DNA from 4 places in the Staphylococcus saprophyticus subsp. saprophyticus ATCC 15305 genome. Region 4 is predicted to be linked to each of the others. Evidence: riboswitches for the same ligand, from Rfam matches in the RefSeq annotation. Region 4 holds a riboswitch; each other region holds the start of a gene.
The links. Region 4 has a riboswitch for S-adenosylmethionine ahead of SSP_RS09375 (methionine ABC transporter ATP-binding protein). Riboswitches for the same ligand answer to the same signal wherever they lie in the genome.
Positions count from the first base shown of each region.

Region 1: linked by a shared signal. The riboswitch ahead of metK (methionine adenosyltransferase) and the one ahead of SSP_RS09375 (methionine ABC transporter ATP-binding protein) in region 4 are both predicted to bind S-adenosylmethionine.
Region 2: linked by a shared signal. The riboswitch ahead of SSP_RS01430 (aminotransferase class I/II-fold pyridoxal phosphate-dependent enzyme) and the one ahead of SSP_RS09375 (methionine ABC transporter ATP-binding protein) in region 4 are both predicted to bind S-adenosylmethionine.
Region 3: linked by a shared signal. The riboswitch ahead of SSP_RS01210 (MetQ/NlpA family ABC transporter substrate-binding protein) and the one ahead of SSP_RS09375 (methionine ABC transporter ATP-binding protein) in region 4 are both predicted to bind S-adenosylmethionine.

Region 1 is NC_007350.1:1,010,097-1,013,283, forward strand. Features, by position in the region: gene pckA (phosphoenolpyruvate carboxykinase (ATP)) at 1-849, opposite strand, end outside; SAM riboswitch class I at 1,016-1,127, shown strand; gene metK (methionine adenosyltransferase) at 1,238-2,434, shown strand; gene SSP_RS05030 (nuclease-related domain-containing protein) at 2,533-3,187, shown strand, end outside.
Region 2 is NC_007350.1:316,819-320,005, reverse strand. Features, by position in the region: gene SSP_RS01435 (D-lactate dehydrogenase) at 1-121, opposite strand, end outside; gene SSP_RS01430 (aminotransferase class I/II-fold pyridoxal phosphate-dependent enzyme) at 147-1,304, opposite strand; SAM riboswitch class I at 1,363-1,471, opposite strand; gene SSP_RS01425 (transglycosylase SLT domain-containing protein) at 1,572-2,303, opposite strand; gene SSP_RS01420 (PTS transporter subunit IIC) at 2,829-3,187, opposite strand, start outside.
Region 3 is NC_007350.1:275,346-278,532, reverse strand. Features, by position in the region: gene SSP_RS01215 (L-lactate dehydrogenase) at 1-521, opposite strand, end outside; gene SSP_RS01210 (MetQ/NlpA family ABC transporter substrate-binding protein) at 565-1,383, opposite strand; SAM riboswitch class I at 1,473-1,579, opposite strand; gene SSP_RS01205 (CPBP family intramembrane glutamic endopeptidase) at 1,725-2,480, opposite strand; gene panE (2-dehydropantoate 2-reductase) at 2,694-3,187, shown strand, end outside.
Region 4 is NC_007350.1:1,947,353-1,950,539, reverse strand. Features, by position in the region: gene SSP_RS09395 (arsenate reductase family protein) at 1-331, shown strand, start outside; gene gcvH (glycine cleavage system protein GcvH) at 504-884, shown strand; gene SSP_RS09385 (toprim domain-containing protein) at 1,150-1,542, shown strand; gene SSP_RS09380 (thioredoxin family protein) at 1,539-1,838, shown strand; SAM riboswitch class I at 1,893-2,000, shown strand; gene SSP_RS09375 (methionine ABC transporter ATP-binding protein) at 2,090-3,115, shown strand; gene SSP_RS09370 (methionine ABC transporter permease) at 3,108-3,187, shown strand, end outside.

The DNA.
Region 1 (3,187 bases), 940 kb from region 4:
TTTCTGTGATAGATTAATTGCTTTTGCGTAACAGCCACCTTCGATGTTGAAGATACCGTTATTATTCCATCCATGCTCATCATCACCGATGAGTTTACGTGTAGGGTCAGCAGAAAGTGTTGTCTTTCCAGTACCTGATAAACCAAAGAATAGAGCTACGTCGCCTTTTTCGCCAACATTTGCTGAACAATGCATACTCATAATGTCGTCTTTAGGTAGTAAGTAGTTTATTACGGAGAAGATTCCTTTTTTCATTTCACCAGCATATTCAGTTCCACCTATTAGGATTACTTTATGTTTAAATGATGTGATAATGAAGGTTTCTGAATTTGTACCATCTATGGATGGGTCTGCTTTGAAGTGAGGTGCAGAAATAATAGTGAAGTTTGGTTTGATTTCTTGAGCTTCTTCATTTGTACTTGGACGGATGAACATGTTTTGAGCGAACAAATTATGCCAAGCCAATTCATTAACAACAGTGAGTTTTAACTGTGAATCTTCATCGCTACCTGCATAACCGTTAAAAACATAAAGCTCATCTTTCTTATCAAGATAGTTTAATACTTTATCATATAAATTTAGAAATTTTTCTTCTTCGATAGGTTGGTTTATGTTGCCCCAATCGATGTCATCTCTATAAGATGGCTCAGTGACAATAAACTTATCTTTTGGTGAACGACCAGTATATTTACCAGTTTTTGCATTGATGGCGCCTAATTCCGTTAGTTCGCCTTCATTATTTTCTAAAATTTTATTATACAACTGAGTTGTAGATAATTGAAATAATGAAGATTGCTTGTCTAAAATGCTTTCAATTTTGCTTGTATAAGTGTATGTATCTACCGCCATACTTGATCCCTCCACGCTATTTAGTTGATGTAAGCCTTTACAATTACAGAGTATAACATATATAGATTAATAGTCCACACCAATTTCAAAGGAATTTTAAATAAATATTAATAAATGTAAAATTGACATTATATGTTAGATTAGGTACTATATAAATTAACGGATTCTCTTATCCTGAGTGGCGGAGGGACATGGACCCAATGAAGCCCAGCAACCTCTTCTTAATTGAAGAAAGGTGCCAAACCGTTTGCAGACAAATAGCGTCTGAACGATAAGAGCGAATGGACGTATAAAGGGCCTTCTCTCTATTTACTATAGTGTAGAAGGCCTTTTTTAATGAGCTCAACAGAGAGAGAATTTTCGTAATTTAAAACTAAAGGAGCAAATTATGACATATAATAAAAGATTGTTTACTTCAGAATCTGTAACAGAAGGGCATCCGGACAAGATTGCTGATCAAGTATCGGATGCGATTTTAGATGAAATTTTAAAAGATGACCCAAATGCACGTGTGGCTTGTGAAACGACTGTAACCACAGGTATGGCTTTAATTTCAGGAGAAATTTCAACAACAACTTATGTTGATATACCAAAAGTAGTTAGAGAAACAATTAAAGAAATAGGTTACACACGTGCGAAATTCGGTTACGACAGCCAAACGATGGCTGTATTAACAGCAATTGACGAACAATCTCCTGACATCGCACAAGGTGTAGATACAGCTTTAGAATATCGCGACGAAGCTTCTGAAGCGGAAATTGAAGCTACGGGTGCAGGAGATCAAGGCTTGATGTTTGGTTATGCAACTAATGAAACAGATACGTATATGCCGTTACCCATTTTCTTATCACATCAGTTAGCTAAACGTTTATCTGACGTACGTAAAGATGAAATTTTAAAATACTTGCGTCCTGATGGAAAAGTTCAAGTGACAGTTGAATATGATGAACAAGATAAACCAGTTCGAATAGATACTATTGTTTTATCTACACAACATGCTGAAGATATTGAATTGGATCAAATTAAAGATGATATTAAAACACACGTTATTTATCCAACAGTGCCAGAGTCATTATTAGATGAACAGACGAAATTTTATATTAACCCAACTGGTAGATTTGTAATCGGCGGTCCTCAAGGAGATGCAGGACTAACAGGTCGTAAAATCATCGTGGACACATATGGTGGATATGCACGTCATGGTGGTGGATGCTTCAGTGGTAAGGATCCAACTAAAGTTGACCGCTCAGCTGCATATGCTGCACGTTATGTAGCTAAAAATATTGTTGCAGCTCAATTGGCTGAAAAATGTGAAGTACAATTAGCGTATGCGATTGGTGTTGCTGAACCGGTTTCAATTTCAATAGATACATTTGGTACTGGTAAAGTCAGTGAATATGAATTAGTAGAAGCTGTAAGAAAACATTTTGATTTAAGACCTGCCGGAATTATTAAAATGCTTGATTTAAAACATCCAATTTATAAACAAACAGCTGCATATGGTCATTTTGGACGTACTGATGTGCTATTACCATGGGAAAAATTAGATAAAGTTAACTTATTAAAAGATAGTGTCAAAGCTTAAACTGAGACAAAATGTTTAAATTTTAAACTTTACTATCGAATACGATGCGCATATCTATTATAATTAAGTTACTGAACACATAAAGGAGCGTTTTTGTTATGAATTCATTTGGACCAATAGAGATTGGTTTAATCGTGGCAATTGTCGTAGCAGTCATTTGTTTGATTTTATTTATTGTTGCTTTAAAAAGTAAGAAAAAAGCGCAAGAAAAAGTTGAAGCGCAATATAAATCAAGAGAGCAACAACTGAGCGATGAGCATGAAGAAGAGCTAGAAAAAGAAAGAATTGAAAATAAAAAAACGGTAACAAAACAAAAAGAAGAATATACGGCTGTGGTTAATTCTAAAGATAGAGAAATTGATGCATTAAAATTATTCTCTAAAAATCAAAGTGAATATGTAACTGATATGAGATTAATAGGTATTCGCGAACGACTTGTAAATGAGAAAAGAATTCGTCCAGAAGATATGCATATTATGGCAAATATTTTTTTACCAAGGAATGAGTTTGGTGATGTGCAACGTATCAGTCACTTAGTCCTAACACGTACAGGTTTATATATCATTGATTCACAATTGCTTAAAGGTCATGTGTATAATGGCGTAAGTGCTGCACAATTTAAAGAACAGCCGATGATGGAACAAGTATTTAATACATTAGATCTTGATGGTCAAGTTCCACAAACACTTGTCTTAGATCAAAATGAAGATAAAGATGCTTTATCATTTGTTAATTACACGACGCATTTAGATG
Region 2 (3,187 bases), 890 kb from region 4:
AGACAGTTTCACATGTTAATAAATCTTCATCTAAATCGACTTCTACTTTATGCTTATTAGACCAAGCTTCAATGAAAGCTTTATCCTCATTTCTAACGCCAAAAAGTTTTATACGCGTCATGTTAGCATCCCCTTTAAAATTAATGTTATTCATACAGATGTCTCAGAGATTGGATTCTCTCGGCAGCTACTTTCAATTGCTCATCATCAAGCGCTAATGATATACGCACATAGTTTTTACCATGTTCACCAAACGGAATACCCGGTGCAACAAGTATGGATTGCTCTTGTAATAAATAGTCAACAAATGATTCCCCATCAAAATTTGGCGGCGTTTTTAGCCACAAGAATATACCACCTTTCATCGGTTCAAATGGAATATTTTCTTCCTTTAACTTCGCTTCAAAAGTATCCCTACGTTGTTTGAAAATATTACTTTGTTCGTCCAAGAAATCATCATAGTGATTCAATGCATAGGTCGCTGCATCTTGTAACGCACCAAACATACCCGCATGCGTGTGTGTGTGATATTTTTTCAACGCTTGAATCATATCTTTATTGCCTACTGCAAATCCAACTCTAAAACCGGACATATTATATCCTTTAGATAATGAAAATACTTCAATCGCTAAATCTTTTGCACCTTCTGTTTGTAAAATACTCGGATTTTTATGATCAAACCCAAATGCACTGTACGCAAAATCATGAACTATTTTAGTCTTTGTACCTTTAAATTGCGCTACAGCCTCATCAAATACAGCTTGTGTAGCTACTGATCCAGTAGGATTATTTGGATACGTTAAATAGACTAATCGCGTATTTTTCAATATATCCCTATCCACTTTATCCCATTGAGGCAAGTAATATGGTGGTTCTAATACGAGCGGTTGTGGATGTGCATCAGCTAATAAGACACCCGCCTTATAATCTGTATAACCTGGATCTGGTAGTAGTACATTTTCACCAGGATTAACAATACAAGATGGTAAAGCTACCAAACCATTTTTAGTTCCGTACAAAATACAGACTTCATCGTCTTTATCTAACACGACATCATATTGCCTTTGATAAAAATCTACAATCGCTTGTTTAAAAGTCTCTTTACCATGAAATGCTACATACTTTTGATTATTAGGCTCTCGCAATGCATCTGTAAAACAATCAATAATCCCTGTTGGTGTTTCTCCATCTGGTATACCTACCGCCATATTAATTAAAGGTAACGGCCCATGTTCAACAGGCTGCCCCATCGTTTTTGCAAAATAACTATCTGGTACTTGTGCTAATCTATCCGAAATCACCATCAAAGTCCTCCTAATAAAAAAACTATATACCTACGAAAGTGGCATATAGTTTACATGTCACCTATCTTTCAAGTAGTATTACTTGTTGGACGAAGCACAGTACTTCTTTACAAAGTCTGTTGCTGAAGCTTCACAGGGCCAATTCCCTCAACTTCTCTGGATAAGTTTTGCTTTTAAATTACTATTAATTTTATCAGAATATTCAAACATGTCAATGCAAAAAAAGAGCGACTCTAAAGAGTCACTCTTTGTCTATATAATTAAATCTTACCAAGCAACCCATGCTCCAGCACCTTGGTTATTATAAACTTCAACAGCTTTATCCATTTGATCTTGAACTGACATACCTGCATGTTCACCATGGCCTAATAATTGGAATAATCCGTATGCACCTGATGAAGCATTAACAGCATTTGCGTTACCGCCACTTTCACGTTGGATAACACCTTTCCATTGTGAAGCTGATACACCAGTACGTTCTGCCATTTGATTAGCAATTGCATCAATACTTGATGTTGATGTTGTAGTTGTTGTAGTTGTTGATTTAGTTGAAGTACTTGTTTGTGCAGTTTGAACGTTTGTGTTAGATGAAGCTTTAGGCGCTTCAACAGCTGCTACTTCAGTGTTACTTGATTGTTGTTGTGTACGAACTTCGTTAGCTGAAGTTTCGTTAGTGTGTGTAGTTGCTTGAGCAGTTACATCTTGGATAGTGTTAGAAGATGCACTTTGAGCACCTGCAGTTGTATAATTCCATGACCAAGTTTGGCCATCAGAAGTGAAAGTATATTCGTTTCCACCTAATACGAAATCATAGTTATACGCACCAGCGTGTAATGGTTTTTCATTTAATTGCTCTGGGTTGTTTTGAGCTAAGTCAGCTAAATGCGCTTGGTCGATATTTTCTTCTGATGCATGCGCTTGATTGTGATCAGCTGTTGCTGCATATCCTGTTACACCTAATGCTACTGCTAATGATGATGCTAAAATTGTTTTCTTCATAATAAAAAAATCCTCCAATTAATTTCTTTTTAAGTTAAATTATATTTTCGTTAAATTATTTATCGTATGTGCTGAAATCTTTTAAATTTAATGTCTTATCTTTTCGCCACAAATAATATACCATAAATTTCGTTCAGTTATATTACACTTACTTAACAAAACGTTACAAATCAAATTCCACTTTGTAACATTACGACATATTTGTTTTATTTTGTAATGCTAAATAACTATTGATAGATAAAAGGATATTATATGAGTATATGATATAAAGCGATTAAATAAATTTACATTTAAGAAAATCATATATTCTGAAATATTACAAATCACACTTTTGTTACATAACTGTAAAATAACAAAAAGACAAAAAAATTATATTTTGGAGTAAAACTTGCAAATTTTTTTGTTTAAATTAAAAAAAGACCACTGATGGGTGGCCTTTTTTAATCATTTTATATTTTTTTATGTAACGACAACCTTATGCTTTATTACAAAATATGACACACATTTTAAGCAAATTGTGTAACCTTACGCTAAGAACTTGAAGATTTCTCTATCATATATTTTCAATATCTTCATATATAACGTATTAATTAAATACCCCATAACAAATGGTACGACAAAAAATGCAATAAACACAAAAACTAAATTCAATATTATTGAATGTTCCATAAATCTAAAAGCACTGATCGGTCCAACTAGTCCGATAATACCAAAACCAGCTGATTCCTTTGTACCTCCAATACCAATTAACCCACCAACTAAACCTGTAATAAGCGCATTGGTAAAAATAGGTAACAATATAATAGGATGTCTGACCATATTCGGAATCATCATTTTGACGCCACCTAAGAATATCGTAAGTGGTACACCCGCTCTATTTATTT
Region 3 (3,187 bases), 840 kb from region 4:
TCCCCAATGACAAAAGCTTCCACATTATTTGGATCAATTTGATAATGATCGGCTATAATTGTTTTAAATCTTGATGTCTCTAGAGCCGTACCCGTACCAATAATTTTATGGGCTGGGTAATCTATTTGATTTGCAAAGTAAACCATAGAATCTACAGGATTAGATATCAGAATCACAACCGCCTCTTGCGTCACTTCAGCTATTTGGGACATTATGCCCTTAATGATGTCGTGATTTCCTTGCGCTAATAATGTACGGTCACCATTATTTTTATCGGTTGCTTCACTCGCAGCTATGACGATAAAGTCTGCATCCGTTAAGTCTTGATAGACACCGCTACGAATCTTGATATGTGCAGTATTTATCAGTCCTTGCGAGTGAATATGGTCAAGTGCTTCACCACTTGCCACGTCCGCTCTATCATCAATTAAAATAATCTCTGAAAACAAATTCAGTTGCTGTACATCTGTAAGTACTTGCGTACCCACTTTTCCTAAACCAATAATACCTAGCTTAGACATAATCGAATCACCTTCCTCTTCAATCTATATATTACATGATTATTTATTTTTCATACGGAATAACATCTTGTCCATATTTATCAGTTATAAATTTCTTCATCTCTTTAGATTGTAAAACTTTCATAAGTTCTTTGAATTTTTTATCGTTTTTATGTCCTTCTTGTACGGCAACAATATTCGCAAATGGTGATGATTTTCCTTCTATAGCAATTGCATCTTTATGTGGTGTTAGACCATTATCAATCGCATAATTAGAATTCATTATCACTGCTGCGCCTTCTTTACTATTATAAGTTTTAGGTAAGAATTCCGCACCTTGCTTGTTATTAAATTTCAAATCTTTTTTATTTTCTACAATGTCATCAAACTTAGCATCTTCAATACTGACACCTTTTTTAATTTTGATTAAGCCTTTATCAACAAAGAATGACAAGAAACGACCTTCTTCAGCAGGATTGTTTGATACATAAATGGTAGAACCTTTAGGGATATCTTTAATGTCTTTATATTTTTTACTATAAACGCCCATCGGTGTCGTGAACACTTTCCCGGCTTCTTCTATTTTATAATTATGGTCTTTCTTTTCTGCTTTAAGATACGGTGTATGTTGAAATGCATTCGCATCAACATCTCCTTTATCTAATAATTTATTAGGAACCTTATAATCATTAACTGTTTTTATTTTTAAATCATAGCCTTTCTTTTTCATTTCTTCTTTTGCATGTTCAAGTACGACGCCATGGGGCGCTGGCGAAGCAGCAATCGTAATTTCCTTATCCTCTTTTTCACCATTCGATTTACCACATGCTGCTAGTATAATCGTTAACACAAACAATGATCCTAAAATAAACCATTTTCTCATAATACTTTCACTCCTTAAAAATTTGTTTCAACGTACTTATATGTATAAAAAAACTTTCTCTTAATAAATCAAGAGAAAGTTTGCACTTTCTCTCATCTCCAAAAGTTAAATAACTTTTTGTGACTTAGCACCATTTCGAAAAATCGACGGTTGCTGGGTTTCATCGGGCACATCCCTCCACCACTCTTGATAAGAGTCAATCATATTTATGTTTAGTGGTTTAATCCTAGCATTATGCTCAAGATTAGTCAATGAGTTTTTAGAAAATTCTAAACACTAACACGATAAAATATACCTGTCCTTCACAAAGAAGACAGGTATATCACTAAGAATTATGTAAATTACATGATAATCATGAAAATATACGCTAATAAATTATTCAAAGCATGTAACGCAATGGCTACAGCTAAACTACGCTGCGATTTCATATATACATATACAATACCAACTGCTATGGCAAGATACATCACAATTTCTAATGGAGATTTAGCTTCTGTTACATGTAAAGATGCAAACACAATAATTGAAATAACAGACATAACATAGAAATTTAATTTCTTTCCTAATTCGCCAATAATTAAATGTCTAAATAAAAATTCTTCTGTCATTGGTGCAATAATTACAATTGAGAAAAAAGCTAATATGGTTGATACAGGCGTAGCAAACATTTCCTCCACCATTTTGTCATTTTGTGTTTCTTCAAATTTCCAATGTTCTGGTGCGAATGCATTTACTAAATATGGATAAATTTCTTTAAACACTATAATAACGATAAATGTAATGACAATGAGTTTCCAGTGTTGCTTAATATTTTGTAGCCCCTGTTTCCACGATTGTCTAAATGAATGTCTATGGAATAAAATCCATAACGCGAATATAATTATAAAGGCAATCATTTCCATTAATATGCCTGGCGTACCTGAAAAGTTAGCATTAAAGTTAGCGTTATTTTTCCCTTGCGTTTCATTGATTCCAATCATGATTGTTAAGATGACTATAGATAAACAAAAATTACCTATCAAATAAATAAACGGTAGTAGAAAATCTTTCCCTTGCATATCTTTCCACTGATACTTATGATCATTTTTAAACGACATTGGAACCCCTCCATGTTTTTAATTAGTGAACACTTATTACATTGCACAAATTTTATTGTTTTCAAATATATATTTAAAAATAAAATATACTGTCCCAACTACATCTATTGAATTATTTGAAAATTATTTTCATATGCGTATATGCCCCTCAAATGTGGTATATATACATCAATTAACAAATCAACACACATAGCGTATAAGGAGTTGTATTCAATGCGTATATTAGTATTAGGTGCTGGCGGTATCGGAGGCTATTTTGGAGGCAGATTAGCCGAAAGCGGACAGAACGTGACATTCTTAGTAAGACCCAAACGCAAGTCATTTTTAGAAAGAAATGGATTAGCCATCCACAGTGAGCAGGGAGATTATCATTTCAATCCTCAACTCATTACAAAAGACGATCGCGTAGCGCCTTTCGATGTTATTTTACTTTCTTCTAAATCCTATCATTTAGAGCAAGCCATGACAGATTTGAAACCATTTGTCGATGGTCATACTGCCATCATTCCATTATTAAACGGCGTCGCACATATTCCACAATTACAATCTATCTTTGGTAAAGACAAAGTTATGGGTGGCTATTGTGTGATAGAAACAACATTAGATAGTATGGGAGAAATCATACAAACAAGCCCTTTTGATAAACTCTTTTTTGGAGAACTAGATGGAAGTAAAAGTGAACGCGCACAAAAAATTGCACAAGCATT
Region 4 (3,187 bases):
TTGTACAACTTGTAAAAAAGCAGCTAAATTTTTACAAGATTACGGTGTGAGTTTTGAACCCATAGATATCGTACAGCATACACCAACTAAAAATGAGTTTAAAGAAATACTAGAAGTAACTGATATCGATATTAATAAATTGTTCAATACGCATGGCGCTAAATATCGTGAATTAGGTTTAAAAGATAAACTTAAAGATTTAACAGATGATGAAAAGTTAGATTTATTATCTGCCAATGGCATGTTGGTTAAAAGACCGCTAGCGATTTCAGGTGACAAAGTAACTGTTGGATTTAAAGAAGACGAATATAAAGCAACTTGGTTGTCATAAAATAATAAAGGTGATTAAATTACGTTGGACTATTATTTTGACAAAATAATGAAAACGCTTTACCGGTGTTTTTCGAAAACATTATAATAATTTAAAGATGCCATTAAATAGTTGATTGTATGCTATTCATATGGCATCATTAATATGTAAAAACATTTAGGAGGGGATTCTCGTGGCAGTACCGAGTGAATTAAAATATTCTAAAGAACATGAGTGGGTAAAAGTTGAAGGTAATACAGTAACAATTGGTATCACTGAATATGCACAAGGTGAACTTGGCGATATCGTATTCGTTGAATTACCAGAAGTTGATGATGAAATTAATGAAGGCGACACGTTTGGTAGTGTTGAGTCCGTAAAAACAGTTTCAGAACTTTATGCGCCAGTATCAGGTAAAGTTTTAGAATCTAATGAAGAACTAGAAGACAGTCCAGAATTCGTAAATGAATCACCTTACGAAAAAGCTTGGATGGTAAAAGTTGAATTAAGTGACGAAAGTCAATTAGAGGAATTAATGTCAGCAGAACAATATTCTGAAATGATTGGTGAATAATATTACATAGAACTCCATGATATAACTATCTTGGAGTTTTTATTTTACCTTTTTTTATCTATATTCAAATGAGACTAATCAAAAAATTGTTAAGACTTTGTAAATGCAGACGTAGTCATTTGTTGTAGGTAAGTGTATTTAGCTGACAAAAATGGATTGCCATAATAAGATGAAATTAGAAAACTGTAAAGGATGTTTATGGTCACTCAGTATTGTGAAGAACTAAATAGAGAAATTTACTATCAACATTTAGAGGGTGGATGTCATGGCGATACTAAACCAAGTAATTATTGTAGAAGGAAAGTCAGACAAAAAGCGGGTAAAACAAGTAATCGATCAACCAATCGATATTATTTGTACTAATGGTACGATGGGTGTCGATAAAATTGATGAAATGATTGATACATTATACGATAAACAAGTGTATATACTTGTCGATGCCGATGATGAAGGTGAAAAAATTCGAAAATGGTTTAAACGATATTTAAGTGAAAGTAGACATATAAGAATAGATAAACAATATTGTGAGGTTGCACGTTGTCCTAAACGATATTTATCCAGAGTGCTTGAAAAGCATGGGTTTACGGTAAAGGATGAAGAAAAAGTAGCTAAAGCGAAATTGGATTATATAGCTGAAAGGGTAAGTTTATTAACATGAAGGTAACAAATCAACAACGCGTCAATATAGATGAACATATAAATCAGGAAAAATATCTTATATTTGGATACACACCGACATGTGGTACCTGTAAAGTTTCTGAAAGAATGTTAGACATTGCTAATGAAATATTAAAATTACCAATTACTAAAATCGATTTGAATTTTCATCCAGATTTTAGTCAGGAACATGAAATACAATCTGTACCTGTGTTGATGTTGATGTCAAAAGGTGAAGAGCAAAAAAGAATTTACGCATTTCAATCCGTCCCTAATTTGTTAGAAAATTTAAAATAATTATTGACGAATCATTAGTGCGATGGTAGGATTAAAAATAATTAAATAACGAAACTCTTATCACGAGAGGTGGAGGGATGTGCCCTTTGAAGCCCGGCAACCGTCTGTAACAGAAATGGTGCCAATTCACATAAAGTTCATAGAAACTTTAGAAGATGAGAGAAGCAAACGTTGCTTTCTCTATTCTTCAATGAACATAGGGAAAGCATTTTTTATTTAATTGAAACAAAGCAATACGAGGAGGCAACAGAATGATTGAGTTAAATCAAATAGTCAAAAGGTACAAAACGAAAAAACAGGACGTACTTGCTGTAGATCATGTTGATTTAAGTATTCAATCAGGCTCAATTTTTGGTGTTGTTGGTTTTTCAGGTGCGGGGAAAAGTACATTAATAAGACTTTTAAATCATCTTGAGCAACCAACATCAGGAGACGTTATTATAGATGGTGACACTATAGGTAAGCTATCAAAATCGGACTTAAGAAAAAAACGTCAAAAAGTGAGTATGATTTTTCAACATTTCAATTTATTATGGTCACGTACTGTATTAAACAATATTACATTCCCATTAGAAATCGCAGGGATTTCACGACAAGAAGCCAAGCAACGTGCGCTTGAGTTAGTGGAATTGGTCGGATTGAAAGGGAGAGAAGATGCTTATCCTTCAGAATTATCAGGTGGGCAAAAACAACGTGTGGGTATTGCGAGAGCATTAGCTAACGAACCATCTGTATTATTATGTGATGAAGCGACAAGTGCATTAGATCCACAGACAACAGATGAAATCTTAGAACTATTATTGAAAATAAAAGAAGAAAGAAACTTAACCATCGTTATTATTACACATGAAATGCATGTCATTAGACGTATTTGCGATGAAGTTGCAGTAATGGAAAATGGTAAAGTGATAGAACAAGGCAAAGTTTCAAGTGTATTCGAAAATCCACAACACGATGTGACAAAACGCTTTGTGAAGGATGACTTAAATGATGACTTCGACGAATCAATTAGTGAACTCGTGTCACTTAATGAAAATGATTACGTTGTGCGTTTGAATTTTACTGGGAACAACGCAACGGAACCATTAGTGTCATACATAACGAAGACACACAATTTAGATGTCAATATTTTGGAAGCTAATATTAAACATACAAAAGACGGTTCTATCGGATTTTTAATCATACAATTTGCCGTTGCAAATTCAGAAAAATTTGAAAAATTCAAAAATGATTTAGAGGCACAACATGTATCTGTGGAGGTGGTTAAACATGGGTAATTCATTAAGCGATATCCTCCGAGAAATGTTTACAATGCCAAACGTAAGCTGGGAAGAAGTTTGGGTTGCAAC